Thalassoroseus pseudoceratinae: one gene and its partner. The protein of the gene in region 1 interacts with the protein of each later gene in a pairwise test. Links are inferred from orthologs where the notes say so. Each region holds a gene or a part of one and is shown in the gene's direction. Other genes may lie near its edges. The genes, in order: nth and aceE.

The links.
Region 2: the proteins of nth (region 1) and aceE interact in binary tests that used the Escherichia coli proteins (3 or more experiments, as listed by UniProt). The link is inferred for Thalassoroseus pseudoceratinae from one-to-one orthologs.

What each region holds. Positions count from the first base shown.
Region 1 is NZ_JAALXT010000002.1:701,545-707,696, reverse strand. What follows is about bases 1,785-4,585. They hold nth (endonuclease III), read left to right. Parts: upstream 1,785-2,713; coding sequence 2,714-3,457; downstream 3,458-4,585. Other genes in these bases: G6R38_RS08360 (serine/threonine-protein kinase), read right to left, coding at 3,490-4,585; G6R38_RS08370 (DUF309 domain-containing protein), read right to left, coding at 2,121-2,528; G6R38_RS08375 (LON peptidase substrate-binding domain-containing protein), read right to left, coding at 1,785-2,124. Also shown: G6R38_RS08380 (alpha/beta fold hydrolase), read left to right, coding at 591-1,427; more of G6R38_RS08375, read right to left, coding at 1,447-1,784; more of G6R38_RS08360, read right to left, coding at 4,586-5,055; G6R38_RS08355 (CPBP family intramembrane glutamic endopeptidase), read left to right, coding at 5,300-6,152. UniProt on the Escherichia coli protein: DNA repair enzyme that has both DNA N-glycosylase activity and AP-lyase activity. The DNA N-glycosylase activity releases various damaged pyrimidines from DNA by cleaving the N-glycosidic bond, leaving an AP (apurinic/apyrimidinic) site.
Region 2 is NZ_JAALXT010000001.1:1,397,305-1,403,891, reverse strand. Bases 1,939-5,174 are described here. They hold aceE (pyruvate dehydrogenase (acetyl-transferring), homodimeric type), read left to right. Parts: upstream 1,939-2,295; coding sequence 2,296-4,974; downstream 4,975-5,174. Other genes in these bases: G6R38_RS05220 (2-oxo acid dehydrogenase subunit E2), read left to right, coding at 5,081-5,174; G6R38_RS05230 (cysteine desulfurase-like protein), read left to right, coding at 1,939-2,106. Also shown: G6R38_RS05240 (Rne/Rng family ribonuclease), read left to right, coding at 1-100; rplU (50S ribosomal protein L21), read left to right, coding at 376-777; more of G6R38_RS05230, read left to right, coding at 862-1,938; more of G6R38_RS05220, read left to right, coding at 5,175-6,457; lpdA (dihydrolipoyl dehydrogenase), read left to right, coding at 6,529-6,587. UniProt on the Escherichia coli protein: Component of the pyruvate dehydrogenase (PDH) complex, that catalyzes the overall conversion of pyruvate to acetyl-CoA and CO(2).

The sequences.
Region 1 (6,152 bases):
TCTGTACCAGCACTCTTGCCCGCGTCGAAAAATGGCGTGGTCTCTACCACTATTTCGGTTCGATTGGCATTGCGTCATCGGCTTTTCGCTTTGTTCCGATGGGGAACTCACCGAATCGGATTCTTTTTCGAACTGCCGAAATTTGACCATTAAACATCGTTTTAGGTGCGCTAAGTGTTATACTTCTTGTCTGAGCGGACTCCCAAATTTTCAGATTCCGTGCTGGGCCAACGCCGACCAAGATGCTTGGTGGGTCGAACGGTGTCGCGTTTTCAAGACAATCGCGATGGCACGATTGTCCGCAATTCCGTTGATCTCAGTATTGGTAGGGAAAGTGGGTCTTCCAGATCAGTACCGAGTTGAGTTAGACCATGCCATGGTCGTCGGCATTCGAAACGGGGTTATCCCCGGATGCTCGTCGACCGTCGCGAGACCAAACACCTGACACGAAATTGTAAACCGCTCCAACCCCAGTGGTCATCGCTTGAGCGACTTGGACGTCGACTTCTGACGAGCCGAGTTCAATCACACGATCGGCGACCGGGTGAACTTACATTTCGCATTATGTCTGGCGGGGAAAGACATCTTGCATGCAGAACGACGTCAAGCCTGAGGCGAACGGTGCTGGAGTTGCATCCTCCAGCATGAGTCTCAAGATTTGGAATGGCGACAACGCCGATGTTCCAGTCCAACACACAACCAAACCACGGCCGCAGGGGCCGATGGAATCACCCGCGTTGATCATGTTCCCCGGAATGGGGGCGAGTCAGCGGATGTTCCAGGCACAACGGTTCGCAATTCCGGATCTCATTGTGCCGGAGTGGATTGAGCCGAATTACAAAGAATCGCTGTCGGATTACGCGCGTCGCATGGCGGAAGCGATTGATCCCGGTCGGCCGTGCATTGTGGGCGGAGCTTCGTTTGGAGGCATGGTGGCGTTGGAAGTGGCTCGCCATCTTGAGACACGGGCCTGCCTGTTGATTTCCACGGTGCGTTCTCGGAAGGAACTCCCCTGGCGATACCGCTGGTTGGTTCCGCTAGTCACCACGATACCGGGGACTTGCGAAAACCTGGCGGGATGGGGGATTCGGGTCGGGGTTGCTGTGAGTCGGCCGTTTCGGAAGAACACGATCCAAGAAAGTCCGTTAGTTCACATTGCCAATGAACAGGGGCGTTTTCTTCGCTGGGCGAGCATCGCCACACTGCGGTGGAAACCCAAACCGGACACTTTCCAATTTCCGATTGAGCAAATCCACGGAGACGCCGACCGCGTGTTGGAGTCGCGACTCTCGACTCCGGACATCGTCATTCCGAATGGCGGTCATGTGTTGCCGTTGACGCATCCGGTGGAAATCAATCAATTTCTGATGAATGCGATGACAAAATACGCCGTTCCCGCGAAGGCACTTCGAGTCGTTGCGGATTGAACGGTTCGTCGTTCGTAGTTTAATTCACGCTGAATGGAGGCGGGAATTCCCGACCGGCTTCCACAAGATGTCTCAACACCAATTCGCTGCGAGCTTGCACATTCAGGGTCTCGGAGACTTCCCGAAGTGACGGAGTTGGAAGATTCAGAACGTGGGCCGTCAAATCACACAGTGTGCCAATGGGCAACTGAGAATTGAGAATCTCGTCGCGCATTTCCATCGAAATGCGCGACGGGGGAACCCGTTGTAAGGCCCGACCGAACTGTTCGCGATAAGCGGTGACATTGAATTCCCCGTCGTCGGGAACCTCGTCGGTCAGAAGTTTCAGTCGCCCCATGCGGTACGGGTGTGCGGTTTCGATTTCCTCCTCGACAATCGCCCGCGACAAGCCCTGCAACACGAGAAAATACCGACCGTCCGGGAGTCGTTCCTCGTTCAAAATCCGCCCCAAACACACATTCGGAAAGATTGGGGCGTGTTTGGTTTCGTACAGAGATTCGTAGCCAGGTTGCAAAGTTGCGAGGGTGAGGAATCCTTCGCCAGCGACTGCGTCGGCGGTCATCTGGCGATAACGCGGTTCAAACATATGCAGCGGAAGCAACAAGTTCGGAAACAAAACCGCTCCCGGCAACGGAAACAACGGAGCAACTCCGTCGAATCCGTCTAAGTAGTGCGAGATGTCATCAGGTATGCTCATCGTATGTCCGATGGTTGATTTGGGTCCGGCAACTCATGGAGTTCGGGGATCAGTTCGGCTCGGCATTCGAGATCGGTTGGCCAGTCGGGGCCAGCGGAGTTGAGTTCCGCGAAACAAGCCTCGAAGTCGGTGAAGAATCGGTCTAAGTCCAATCCCAGATACGCCGGTCGATAGGGAGTGAGATATCGCAAGCAAGATCGCGAGAGTCGTCGTGCTCCACCCCAGTTGCCTTCGGTCAAATGAAATAAAGCCACAGCGGCTTGGATCAGTCCTTGATAGAAGTCACGTTCCGGACCAACAATGTCTGTCCAGAGTTCTTCCAGCACATCATGGCATTCAAAAAACTCCTCGGCATTGAACAGTCGAATTCCGTGAAGATATTGTTCCGGTGCATTCGGTATCATGTGGGGCCTACACGTACTGCCAGGAAACCCAGGTTGGACTCCGATGATGAATGGTGATGGCCCCGATTATTGAAATCCTAGTCGCCTCGTCCACAATGGCGAGACGGATTCTCAACTCGACACCAAGATTCTCGACGCACAAAACCAACGACCAATCGATGCGGAACAGGTGACCCAAACCTCACATGGCCAAGAAACAAGTAAAGAAAAAGACGACGAAAAGCCGATCGTCCGCGAAGAAAACCAAGACGACGGTCGCCCCGATCGAGAGTCTCGAAGACCGCCAAGCCCGAGCGAAGCGGCTCTACAAAGGGCTCAAGAAAACGTATCCCGAAGCGGAATGCGCCTTGTTGCATGAAACGCCGTTTCAGTTACTGGTTGCGACGATCCTTTCGGCACAGTGCACCGATGAACGTGTGAATTCTGTCACGCCGAGTTTGTTCGAGGAATACCCCACGCCGGAAGCGATGTCCAAGGCGACGCAGGAGGAGATCGAGTCGATCATCAAATCTCTCGGATTCTTCCGCAACAAGGCTCAGAACCTGTTGGGCATGGCGAATAAGCTCGTCCACGAATTCGACAGTGAGTTGCCTCGAACGCTCGACGAAATGATTTCGCTGCCCGGTGTCGGTCGCAAAACCGCGAATGTGGTCTTGGGAACCGCGTTTGGTCTTCCCACCGGCGTTGTGGTGGATACGCATGTCAAACGGTTGAGCAATCGGTTCGGTCTGACCGCTAGCCAGAATCCCGAGATCATCGAACGCGACTTAATGGCCGTTCTGCCGGAATCGGATTGGATCATGTATTCCCACCGCGCGATCCATCACGGGCGACAAATCTGCAAAGCTCGCAAAGCGATGTGCTTGGAATGCCCACTCTTGAGCGATTGCCCACGGGTCGGATTGCCGGATATCGACGAATCAGCGTGAAGCATCGGAACCGGTAGCGCGAATGTTTCTGGTCAGTACACATCGTTGCCGGTGAGGAGATGCTCGACGGCATCCGCTCGCCGGGCAACTTCGAGCACGCTAAGACGGATGTCCTCCGGTTCGACGGTGCCACGAGGATACGTATCGACCACACAAAACATCGCTTCACCATCGACCTCACGAATGGCCACGCCCCCGTGAGCCATCTCGCCATTCAAACGCAAAGCGCTTTCGTAATACGCCGCATCGGCTCGGCAACACAGGCTGTAAATCAGCAGGAGTCGTTGCGAGGCCTTGTGCTGGCTGTTCTCAATATGGACGGTTTGCTTCCGACTGTCGGGAAGTTCAATACAAACTTCGTAGACCATGCCGTTTCGTTTCCAGGTGACGTCTCGCCGGTTGACGAACGCATGGTTCAATAGCGTCTCGATATCTCGGACCTGCCCGCAAACCGCTTGAAACAACAACGCGGCTTCCATGGCATCGCGTGGTCGGTTGGTGGGTGACTTCTCCATCAACAGAGACAGACACTCGACCATTTCCATGGCGATGTCCGGCAGATCGCTGCGAACGGTTGGGATTGGCTCGTGATCGACCAAATGCATCAATTCGTTGAGCGACCCCGCTACAAACGGCAGACGCCCGGTCAACAAAAGATAATACGTGACGCCGAGTGCGTACACGTCCGAGACGACCGTCGCCGGACCGCCGTGAAACAACTCCGGTGCCATGAAATATGGAGTGCCGGCAAGTTGCTCGGCGGGAATGCCATCGTTGGAAAGAATCCGTTTGGCCAAACCGAAATCAGCCAATTTGGGCATTCCACGATTGGTCATCAGGACGTTATCGGGCTTTAAGTCCCGGTGCACAATTCCGTCTCGATGTGCCGCGGCCAATCCCTCGGCAATGTGGGCCATCAGAACGGTGGCACGCAGTGGTGGTAATCGGCCTTGGTCGTCCAAGACGCGTTGCAGCGATTGTCCGGGGATGAACTCCATTTCCAAGAAATTTAAGCCATCGACGGCTCCAATGGCATGCACAGTGACGATGTTCGGGTGGATCAGCGAAGCAGCCGCTCGGCCTTCGAGCATGAATCGCTGCGTGAAATCCACATCCTCTTCCGCCGCTTCCGGGCAGAGGATCTTCAAGGCACACTGTCGATGCAAATCACGATGCTTGGCCAAATACACACGGCCCATACCACCGCTGCCAAGCAGCCCTTGAATCTCATAAACGTGCAGTGACTGCCCGATCAGCTCATCCAACTCGTGACAATCGTCGCTTTTCGGCAACTTCTTGGCGGGAGCATTGTCGGTGTCGTCATGTTGGTTGTGATCTGTGTCGGAGGTACTTTGGCACGTTCGATTTTCATCCTCTTCGCGGAGTCCGGACGACTGATCGAACGAGGACGAAAGGTCGCGAATGACCATCGTTTCGGCAAACGCCATGTCGGGAGCGGTTCGCGCGGCGGCCCCGCAACGGGGACATACACTGGATTTCGTCAGATTGCGGAAACGCTCGTTGCAACCTGCACAGTACAGTACGCGTGGTGACTGCATAGGCTTTTCTGGTTGATTGGAACCGCGATCGTCATCCATCCAACATTCCCCAAACCAGCTGACTCCATACCGTCCCCACCGATGCCAGTGGAATGGCGATTGACCGGACGGTGTTCCAGGACTAGAGTTTTGACAGCATTTGAAACATGCTTTTCACAAAATGACGTGTTCGTGAGTGCCTGTGTCAGGTCTGTCAGGGTTTCCTCCAGTGTAACCGGCCAGGGGGATTCCTCCAAACGTCTATTCTATTTGTTCGAGTCGCCCCGCGTCACGTGAGAACTTCATGACCGAATCGCTGCCACCGAACTCCTCAAATTCCCAATCGGACGACCAATCAATAGCAAACGACCATTCGACACCGCCCTCCGATACTGAACCCATCATTTTGACCGAAGCCGATCTCATTGACGCACCGGATGTCTTTGAGAGTCATCAAACGTGGAAGCGGCCTGGGCCGAATCTCGGCGTGGCGATTCTTTGGATGATCGGGATTGGCTTGGCACAAGTCATCGGCGGCGCCATCGGGGCGATGATTTTCGCGCCGGAGTTGCTCGAAGCCGTCGTCAATCGCGAAGAAATTGATATTTCCAAGCTCCCTGGTTCTGCATTCATCGGTATCCTGACGGTGACGCAGGGCACGTTTCTATTGTTCGCACTCATCGCGGCCAGTTTGGTTTATGGTCGCGAGTTGCCACGACAAATGCCTCTCCGGATTCCCACCGGACGACACATTGGCATGATCCTGGCGTTGCTCCTGCCGATGGCGTTGTTTGACGGATTCGTCGCGCAACAAGTGGCCGACGTCTTGTACCCAACCAACGAAGCGGGACAACAATCCGAAGTTCCCATCCTCGAAGTCGTCGGCAAAATGACGGAAGCAGGGTCGTTTGGAACACTGCTATTCATCTTGGCCGTGACTCCGGCAATCGGCGAAGAAATCGTGTTTCGCGGCGTTATTAGTCGAGGTATGTTGGCGAGATTCGGATTGGTTGGGGGCATCGCGGTGACGTCAGTGTTGTTTGCCGTTGTGCATCTCGAACCGGCTCAAGCGGCGGGCGTGTTGACGATCGGCGTGGTGATGCACGTCGCGTACTTGGCGACACGGAGTTTCTGGGCTCCCGTGCTGATTCACTTTC
Region 2 (6,587 bases), on another replicon or contig:
AAATGACGTCGGACCAGAGCACTTGATCGTCAAATGCGCGGATGAAATTGGGAATGTCGTCAAAAATGTTCCCACGGGAGGCTCGAAAGTTGGTGTGTAGGCGACTACACTCATCGATTCCCATGGAGATTTGATCTCGCTCGGGTTGACCTACAACATCGTTCGCCGATCTGTTACGTTCGGTGACTGTTGTTGCCGAGTGAGTACGCAGCGTCATTCGCTGTACGATTACGAATAATAAGTGACCTTTTTGTCGGCAGGCTCGTGGGAACCCGCCCGGTTCCGCATGCCGCCGATATGCTGCACTGCATGATGGTGCGTTTCAACCGATAACCGAGGCCGTATCGTGTGATGCGGCTCAACTCAGGAGTGATCATGTTTGCGATCTTCGCTGACGGTGGCCGTCAGTACAAAGTGAAACCGGGCGACCTGTTGTCATTGGACTACCGTGCGGACGCCGAAGAAGGCGGAACGCTCACGTTCGACCAGGTCCTGCTTGCCAATGGTGGCGGTGCCAGCCAGATTGGTGCGCCAGTGCTTAGCGGTGCAACGGTGACGGCGGAAATCTCCGCACCGGAGCAAAAGGGTGAAAAGCTGGAGATTCAGCATTTCCGTCGCCGCAAAAACTCCCGAAAGCACAACGGACACCGTCAGAAGTACACGATGGTGAAGATCACCGGTATCGATGTGCCGGGGTTGGAGATCGTCGAGAAGTCTGAAGAGGAGTCCAAGCCAGAATCGCAGCCATCCACCGAGACTTCATCGGCCGCGGAGTGATTCGGGTTGTGGACAATTAGCGATTTGCCAAGCCGCTGGGTTTTTCAGCGGCTTCTTTTATTGGTTGGCACTTGAGAGGGCACGATGGGGTTAGCGTCTTTGGCGGAAGTTCGGCAGCAGTTCCCCGCGTTGACGCGCGAGGTGAATGGTCAGTTAGTCGCGCACTTCGATGGTCCTGCTGGTTCGCAGGTGCCGCAGCGTGTTGCCGATGCCGTTTCCAGCTATTTGCTAGAGCGAAATGCCAATCGTGGGGCGCCTTTTGCGACTAGCCGTGAGAGTGATGCACTGCTGGATGACGCTCACAAGGTTCTCGCTGCCTTTCTCGGTGCGACCGATCCGGGCACGATCGCTTTTGGGGCGAACATGACAACGTTGACGATGCATTTGAGTCGTGCGTTGTCGCGAACTTGGCAGGCGGGCGATGAGGTTTTGGTCACTCAGTTAGATCACGATGCCAATGTGACTCCTTGGGTCTTGGCGGCTCGTGATGCTGGGGCGAAAGTGAAGGCGATCCGAGTTCGTCCTGAAGATTGCACGCTTGATCTGGAAGACTTCCGTCAAAAACTCTCGGCGAAAACGCGGTTGGTGGCCGTGGGGTACGCATCGAACGCGGTCGGCACGATCAATCCGCTGCCGGCAATGGTTCGGGATGCCCACGCCGTTGATGCGGAGGTGTTCGTCGATGCCGTTCATTATGCCCCACATGGACTGATTGACGTGACGGCACTCGATTGCGATTTTCTCGCGGTCTCGGCGTACAAGTTTTTCGGTCCGCATGTGGGGGTGTTGTACGGGAAGCGGAATCGTCTCGAGGAGCTTCAACCGTATAAACTCCGCCCTGCTCCAAATTCACTCCCCGGTCGCTGGATGACGGGTACGCAATCGCACGAAGGGATTGCGGGGGCCGCGGAAGCGGTTCGGTATCTCGAGTGGCTCGGGCAAAATGTGTTGTCTGTGAGTGGTTCGCGGCGTGAGATCTTGGCGGAGGCGATGCAGCAGATTTCGCTGTCCGAGCAAGAATTGTGTACGAAGTTGTTGGCAGGGTTAGGTGATCTTCCACGAGTTCGTATTTGGGGGATCACAGATCTGTCACGAATGAGTGAACGGGTGCCGACGGTTTCAATCACGCATGAGTCGTTGACTCCGCACGAGATGGCGACTCAGTTGGCCGAACGTGGTTTGTTCTGCTGGCCGGGCAATCATTATGCGTTGCCGGTAACAGAGGCGTTGGGATTGGAGCCGCACGGGACGCTTCGCATCGGAATTCTCCACTATAACACGGGCGAAGAAATCGAACGGTTGCTGGCTGCATTGGCCGAAATCGTTTGAGTCCAACGGGTCGAAGTGTCGAAACAGAAAAACTCATCCCGTGCTTTGCACGAGGCGGGACGACCACGCTATACTTCGTCTGCCTGATGAGGGTTGCAACCTGCGCCGGCTTCTGCCATTCTTGCGCTCGGCTCGCGCCTCCTCCGATATGACACTCACTGACGACGACGGATTGGGAATCATTCGAACATGAGCGAAGACACCGCGTCCTCCATTACCAGCATTCATTCCGAAGAACTGAATGAATGGTTTGAATCCCTGGATGACATTCTGCACCGCTATGGTTCACAAGCGTTGCAGGAATTGTTGGTGACGTTGCAGGAGCGGGCCTACCGCCGCGGCGTGACAATGCCGTTCACCGCCAACACACCCTACATCAATACCATCTCCTTGGATAAAGAAACTCATTATCCAGGTGACTTGGAAATCGAACGGCGTATCAAGAGCTTGGTGCGTTGGAACGCGATGGCCATGGTCGTTCGCGGCAACAAACGCGGCGACGGCATCGGTGGGCACATCTCGACGTTCGCTTCGTCCGCGACATTGTACGAAGTGGGTTACAACCACTTCTTCCACGCGCGGACGGAAGATCACACGGGTGATATGGTTTACTTTCAGGGGCATGCCGCTCCTGGGATGTATGCCCGTGCGTTCTTGGAAGGCCGATTGGACGAAAGTCATCTCGAGAATTTCCGTCGAGAGATTCCGCGTGGTCAGGGGCTTTCGAGCTATCCGCACCCGTGGTTGATGCCGGAGTTTTGGCAGTTCCCGACGGTGTCGATGGGACTCGGTCCGATCACCGCGATCTATCACGCTCGGTTCCTGCGGTACATGGAACATCGTGGTCTGTTGGATACCTCGAAGAGCCATGTCTGGGCGTTTCTGGGTGACGGCGAATGTGATGAGCCGGAAACGTTGGGGGCGATCACCCTCGCCTCACGTGAGCAACTCGACAATTTGATCTTCGTGATCAACTGTAACTTGCAGCGGTTGGACGGCCCGGTTCGCGGGAATGGGAAGATCATTCAGGAGCTCGAGGCTGCCTTCCGTGGTGCGGGTTGGAATTGCATTAAGGTTGTCTGGGGGCAAGATTGGGATGAGCTCATCGCTGCGGACCACGAAGGCCACCTGATCAAGCGGATGGGCGAGGTGGTCGACGGGCAGTTCCAGAAATACAGCGTGGAGTCCGGTGAGTACATCCGCAATCACTTCTTCAATACACCTGAGTTGAAGAAGCTCGTGGCTCATCTCTCGGATGATCAGCTTCAGAAGATGCGTCGCGGCGGGCATGATCCCGAAAAGGTGTTTGCGGCGTATCGGTCGGCTGTGAATCACTCTGGTGCACCTACCGTGATTTTGGCCAAGACCATCAAGGGTTACGGTCTTGGGGAAGCTGGTGAGGGGCGAAACGTTGCTCACAACACGAAGAAGGTGAATGAGCAAGAGTTGCTCGCCTTTCGGAGTCGGTTCTCGATTCCGCTCTCGGATGAGGAAGTCGTCAAGGCTCCGTTCTATCGGCCGGCGGAAGATAGCCCGGAAATTCAGTACTTGATGAAGCATCGAGAAAAGCTTGGCGGATTCGTGCCCAAGCGGGATGCGACCGGTGAGAAGCTCGAAATTCCACCTCTGTCAAAGTGGAAGAAGCAGTTGGAAGGTACTGGTGATGCTGAGACGTCCACAACGGGAGCCTTCGGTGCAATCGTTGCGACGCTCGCCAAGGACAAGAAGGTCGGTGATCGGGTCGTGCCGATCATTCCCGACGAGGCCCGTACCTTCGGGATGGAATCGTTCTTCAGTATGTTCGGCATCTACTCCAGCAAAGGTCAGCTCTACGAGCCGGTCGATGCGGGAACGTTGATGTACTACAAAGAAGCCAAGAACGGGCAGGTGCTCGAAGAGGGTATTAACGAAGCTGGGGCGATTTCGTCCTTCATTGCCGCCGGGACTGCGTATTCCAATCTCGGCACGCACATGATTCCGTTCTACATCTATTACTCGATGTTCGGTTTCCAGCGTGTGGGCGATTTGGTTTGGTTGGCCGGTGATAGCCGCGTCAAAGGGTTTCTCGTCGGTGGGACATCCGGGCGGACAACGCTGAACGGTGAAGGTTTGCAGCACGAAGATGGTCACAGCCATCTCGTCGCGACAACCGTGCCGAACCTGGTTGCCTACGATCCGGCATACGCCTACGAATTGGCGGTCATCATTCGTGATGGTCTCAAGCGGATGTATGCGGATGGCGAAGAAATCTTCTACTATCTCAGTGTGTACAACGAGAATTACGTTCAACCTCCGATGCCGGAAGGCGTTGAGGAAGGCATTCTCAAGGGGATTTACAAGCTGAAGAGTACTGAAGGTCAGAACAATAAGGAGTTGCGTCCGCAGTTGTTCGGAAGCGGGACGATCCTTCGGGAAGTCTTGCGTGGGCAAGAGATTCTTGCTGAGAAGTACGGCATCGGATGTGATGTGTGGAGCGTGACCAGCTACAGTGAGTTGGCCCGTGATGCCCGTGCAGCCTCTCGTTGGAATCGAATGCACCCTGGCGAAGAGCCGCGGAAAAGCTACTTGGAAGAATTGTTCGCCGATCAGGAGGGGCCATTCATTGCCTCGAGTGACAATGTTCGGCTCGTTCAAGATCAGATCCGTGAGTGGATTCCGGGGACTTACACGACGCTCGGGACGGATGGGTACGGCCGAAGCGATTCGCGTCCGAAACTTCGGCGACACTTCGAGGTCGATGGGGAGTTCGTGGCTTACTCGACCTGCGAGGCGCTCTCGCGTCAATGCAACTTCGACAAGGCGCGACTGCCCGAAGTGATCAAAGAATTGGAAATCGATCCGGATCAGGTTGATCCCGCGTTTGCATAGTTGACTGTCGGGCAGATGGCCTGGGCCTTGCTGACGGCTTGTGCTCGGGCTTGCGTGGCTCGTTGGCGGTTTGGGTCTTTTGGTTGACTTTTTCAAGAAATCATCAATGCCGACAGAATTCAAATTACCGGAAATCTCCGAAGGTGTCGAGGCTGTCGATATCGCTGAAGTCCTGGTCTCCGAAGGGGATACAGTGGCTCCGGACCAGAATGTCGTTGAGGTAGAAACCGACAAAGCCGCGATGGAAGTCCCGGTGAAGATCGGCGGCCGCGTGACGAAAGTGCATGTCTCAGCGGGAGACAATGTTTCGGTCGGGGCGGTGTTGCTGACGATTGAAGAGTCTAGCGACGCGGCAGCATCGTCAAACGATGCGCCGGAGGACAAGACACCTAAAGAAGAATCTCAGTCACCAGAACCGCCGAAGAAGACGGAGTCTGCCCCGAAGGCTTCTCAGCCGTCTTCCACGAAGTTGGCAACCCAAGAGGGGACGGAGCCAAGTCCGGCGGTTGCGACGGTGAGTGAGACGGCTTTGGCTCGCGGCAATGGAGACGGTTCCGTTCCGCCGCCCGCTGCTCCGTCAACAAGACGGTTGGCTCGGGAGCTGAATGTCGATCTGGTCCAGGTCAAAGGCAGTGGCGCGGGTGGACGGATCACGAAGGATGACGTCAAGGCGTTTGTTCGTGAAGGCGGGAATGCCATCTCGACTGGCGTTCGACAACCTGCCGAATCAATGGCCCCGATGAGCGGTGGCTTGGCCGAGTTGCCAAACTTCGAAAAGTTTGGTCCAGTTCGTCGGCAGGCGATGAACAAGATCGCCAAGATGTCAGCGGCTCATCTGAGCTACGCTTGGCAAACAATCCCGCACGTCACGCAGCATGACGAACCGGACATCACCGACATGGAAGCCGCTCGGAAGGCTTACATGGCTGGTCCCGGCAAAAAAGGTCCCAAAATCACGATGACCGCCATCGTGATGAAGGCCTGCGTTGCGGCTCTGAAGGCTTATCCGAACTTCAATTGCAGTCTCGATCCCACTTCGAACGAGCTGATTCTCAAAGACTACTACCACCTCGGTTGTGCAGTCGACACTCCCAATGGGCTCGTTGTGCCAGTCATTCGGGATTGTGACCAAAAGACGATTCAAGAGATCGCCGAGGAACTGACCGACATCGCCGGACGCGCACGCGATCGGAAGCTCGGTCTCGAGGATATGCAAGGCGGTACGTTCACGATTACCAATTTGGGTGGGATCGGTGGGACGAGTTTCACGCCGATCGTGAATTACCCGGAAGTTGCGATTCTTGGGCTTTCCCGCGGACAAAAACGTCTCGAAATGCGAGATGGGCAAGTCGTGGAGCGGATGCGGCTGCCGCTTTCGCTGTCCTATGATCACCGGGTGATCAACGGAGCCGACGCCGCTCGCTTCATGGTGAAGCTCTCGCACTCGTTGACCGACTTTATGGCGCTGATGGTGCAGTGTTAACGTTCGCGTCAGAACATTGTCTCGATTATTCCACTTCGACGATCACGGACTAACGGCAAATCCAGAATCCTATGGCTCAAGAATTTACACTTCCCGCTGTCTCGGAAGGCGTCGACTCAGTCGATGTCGC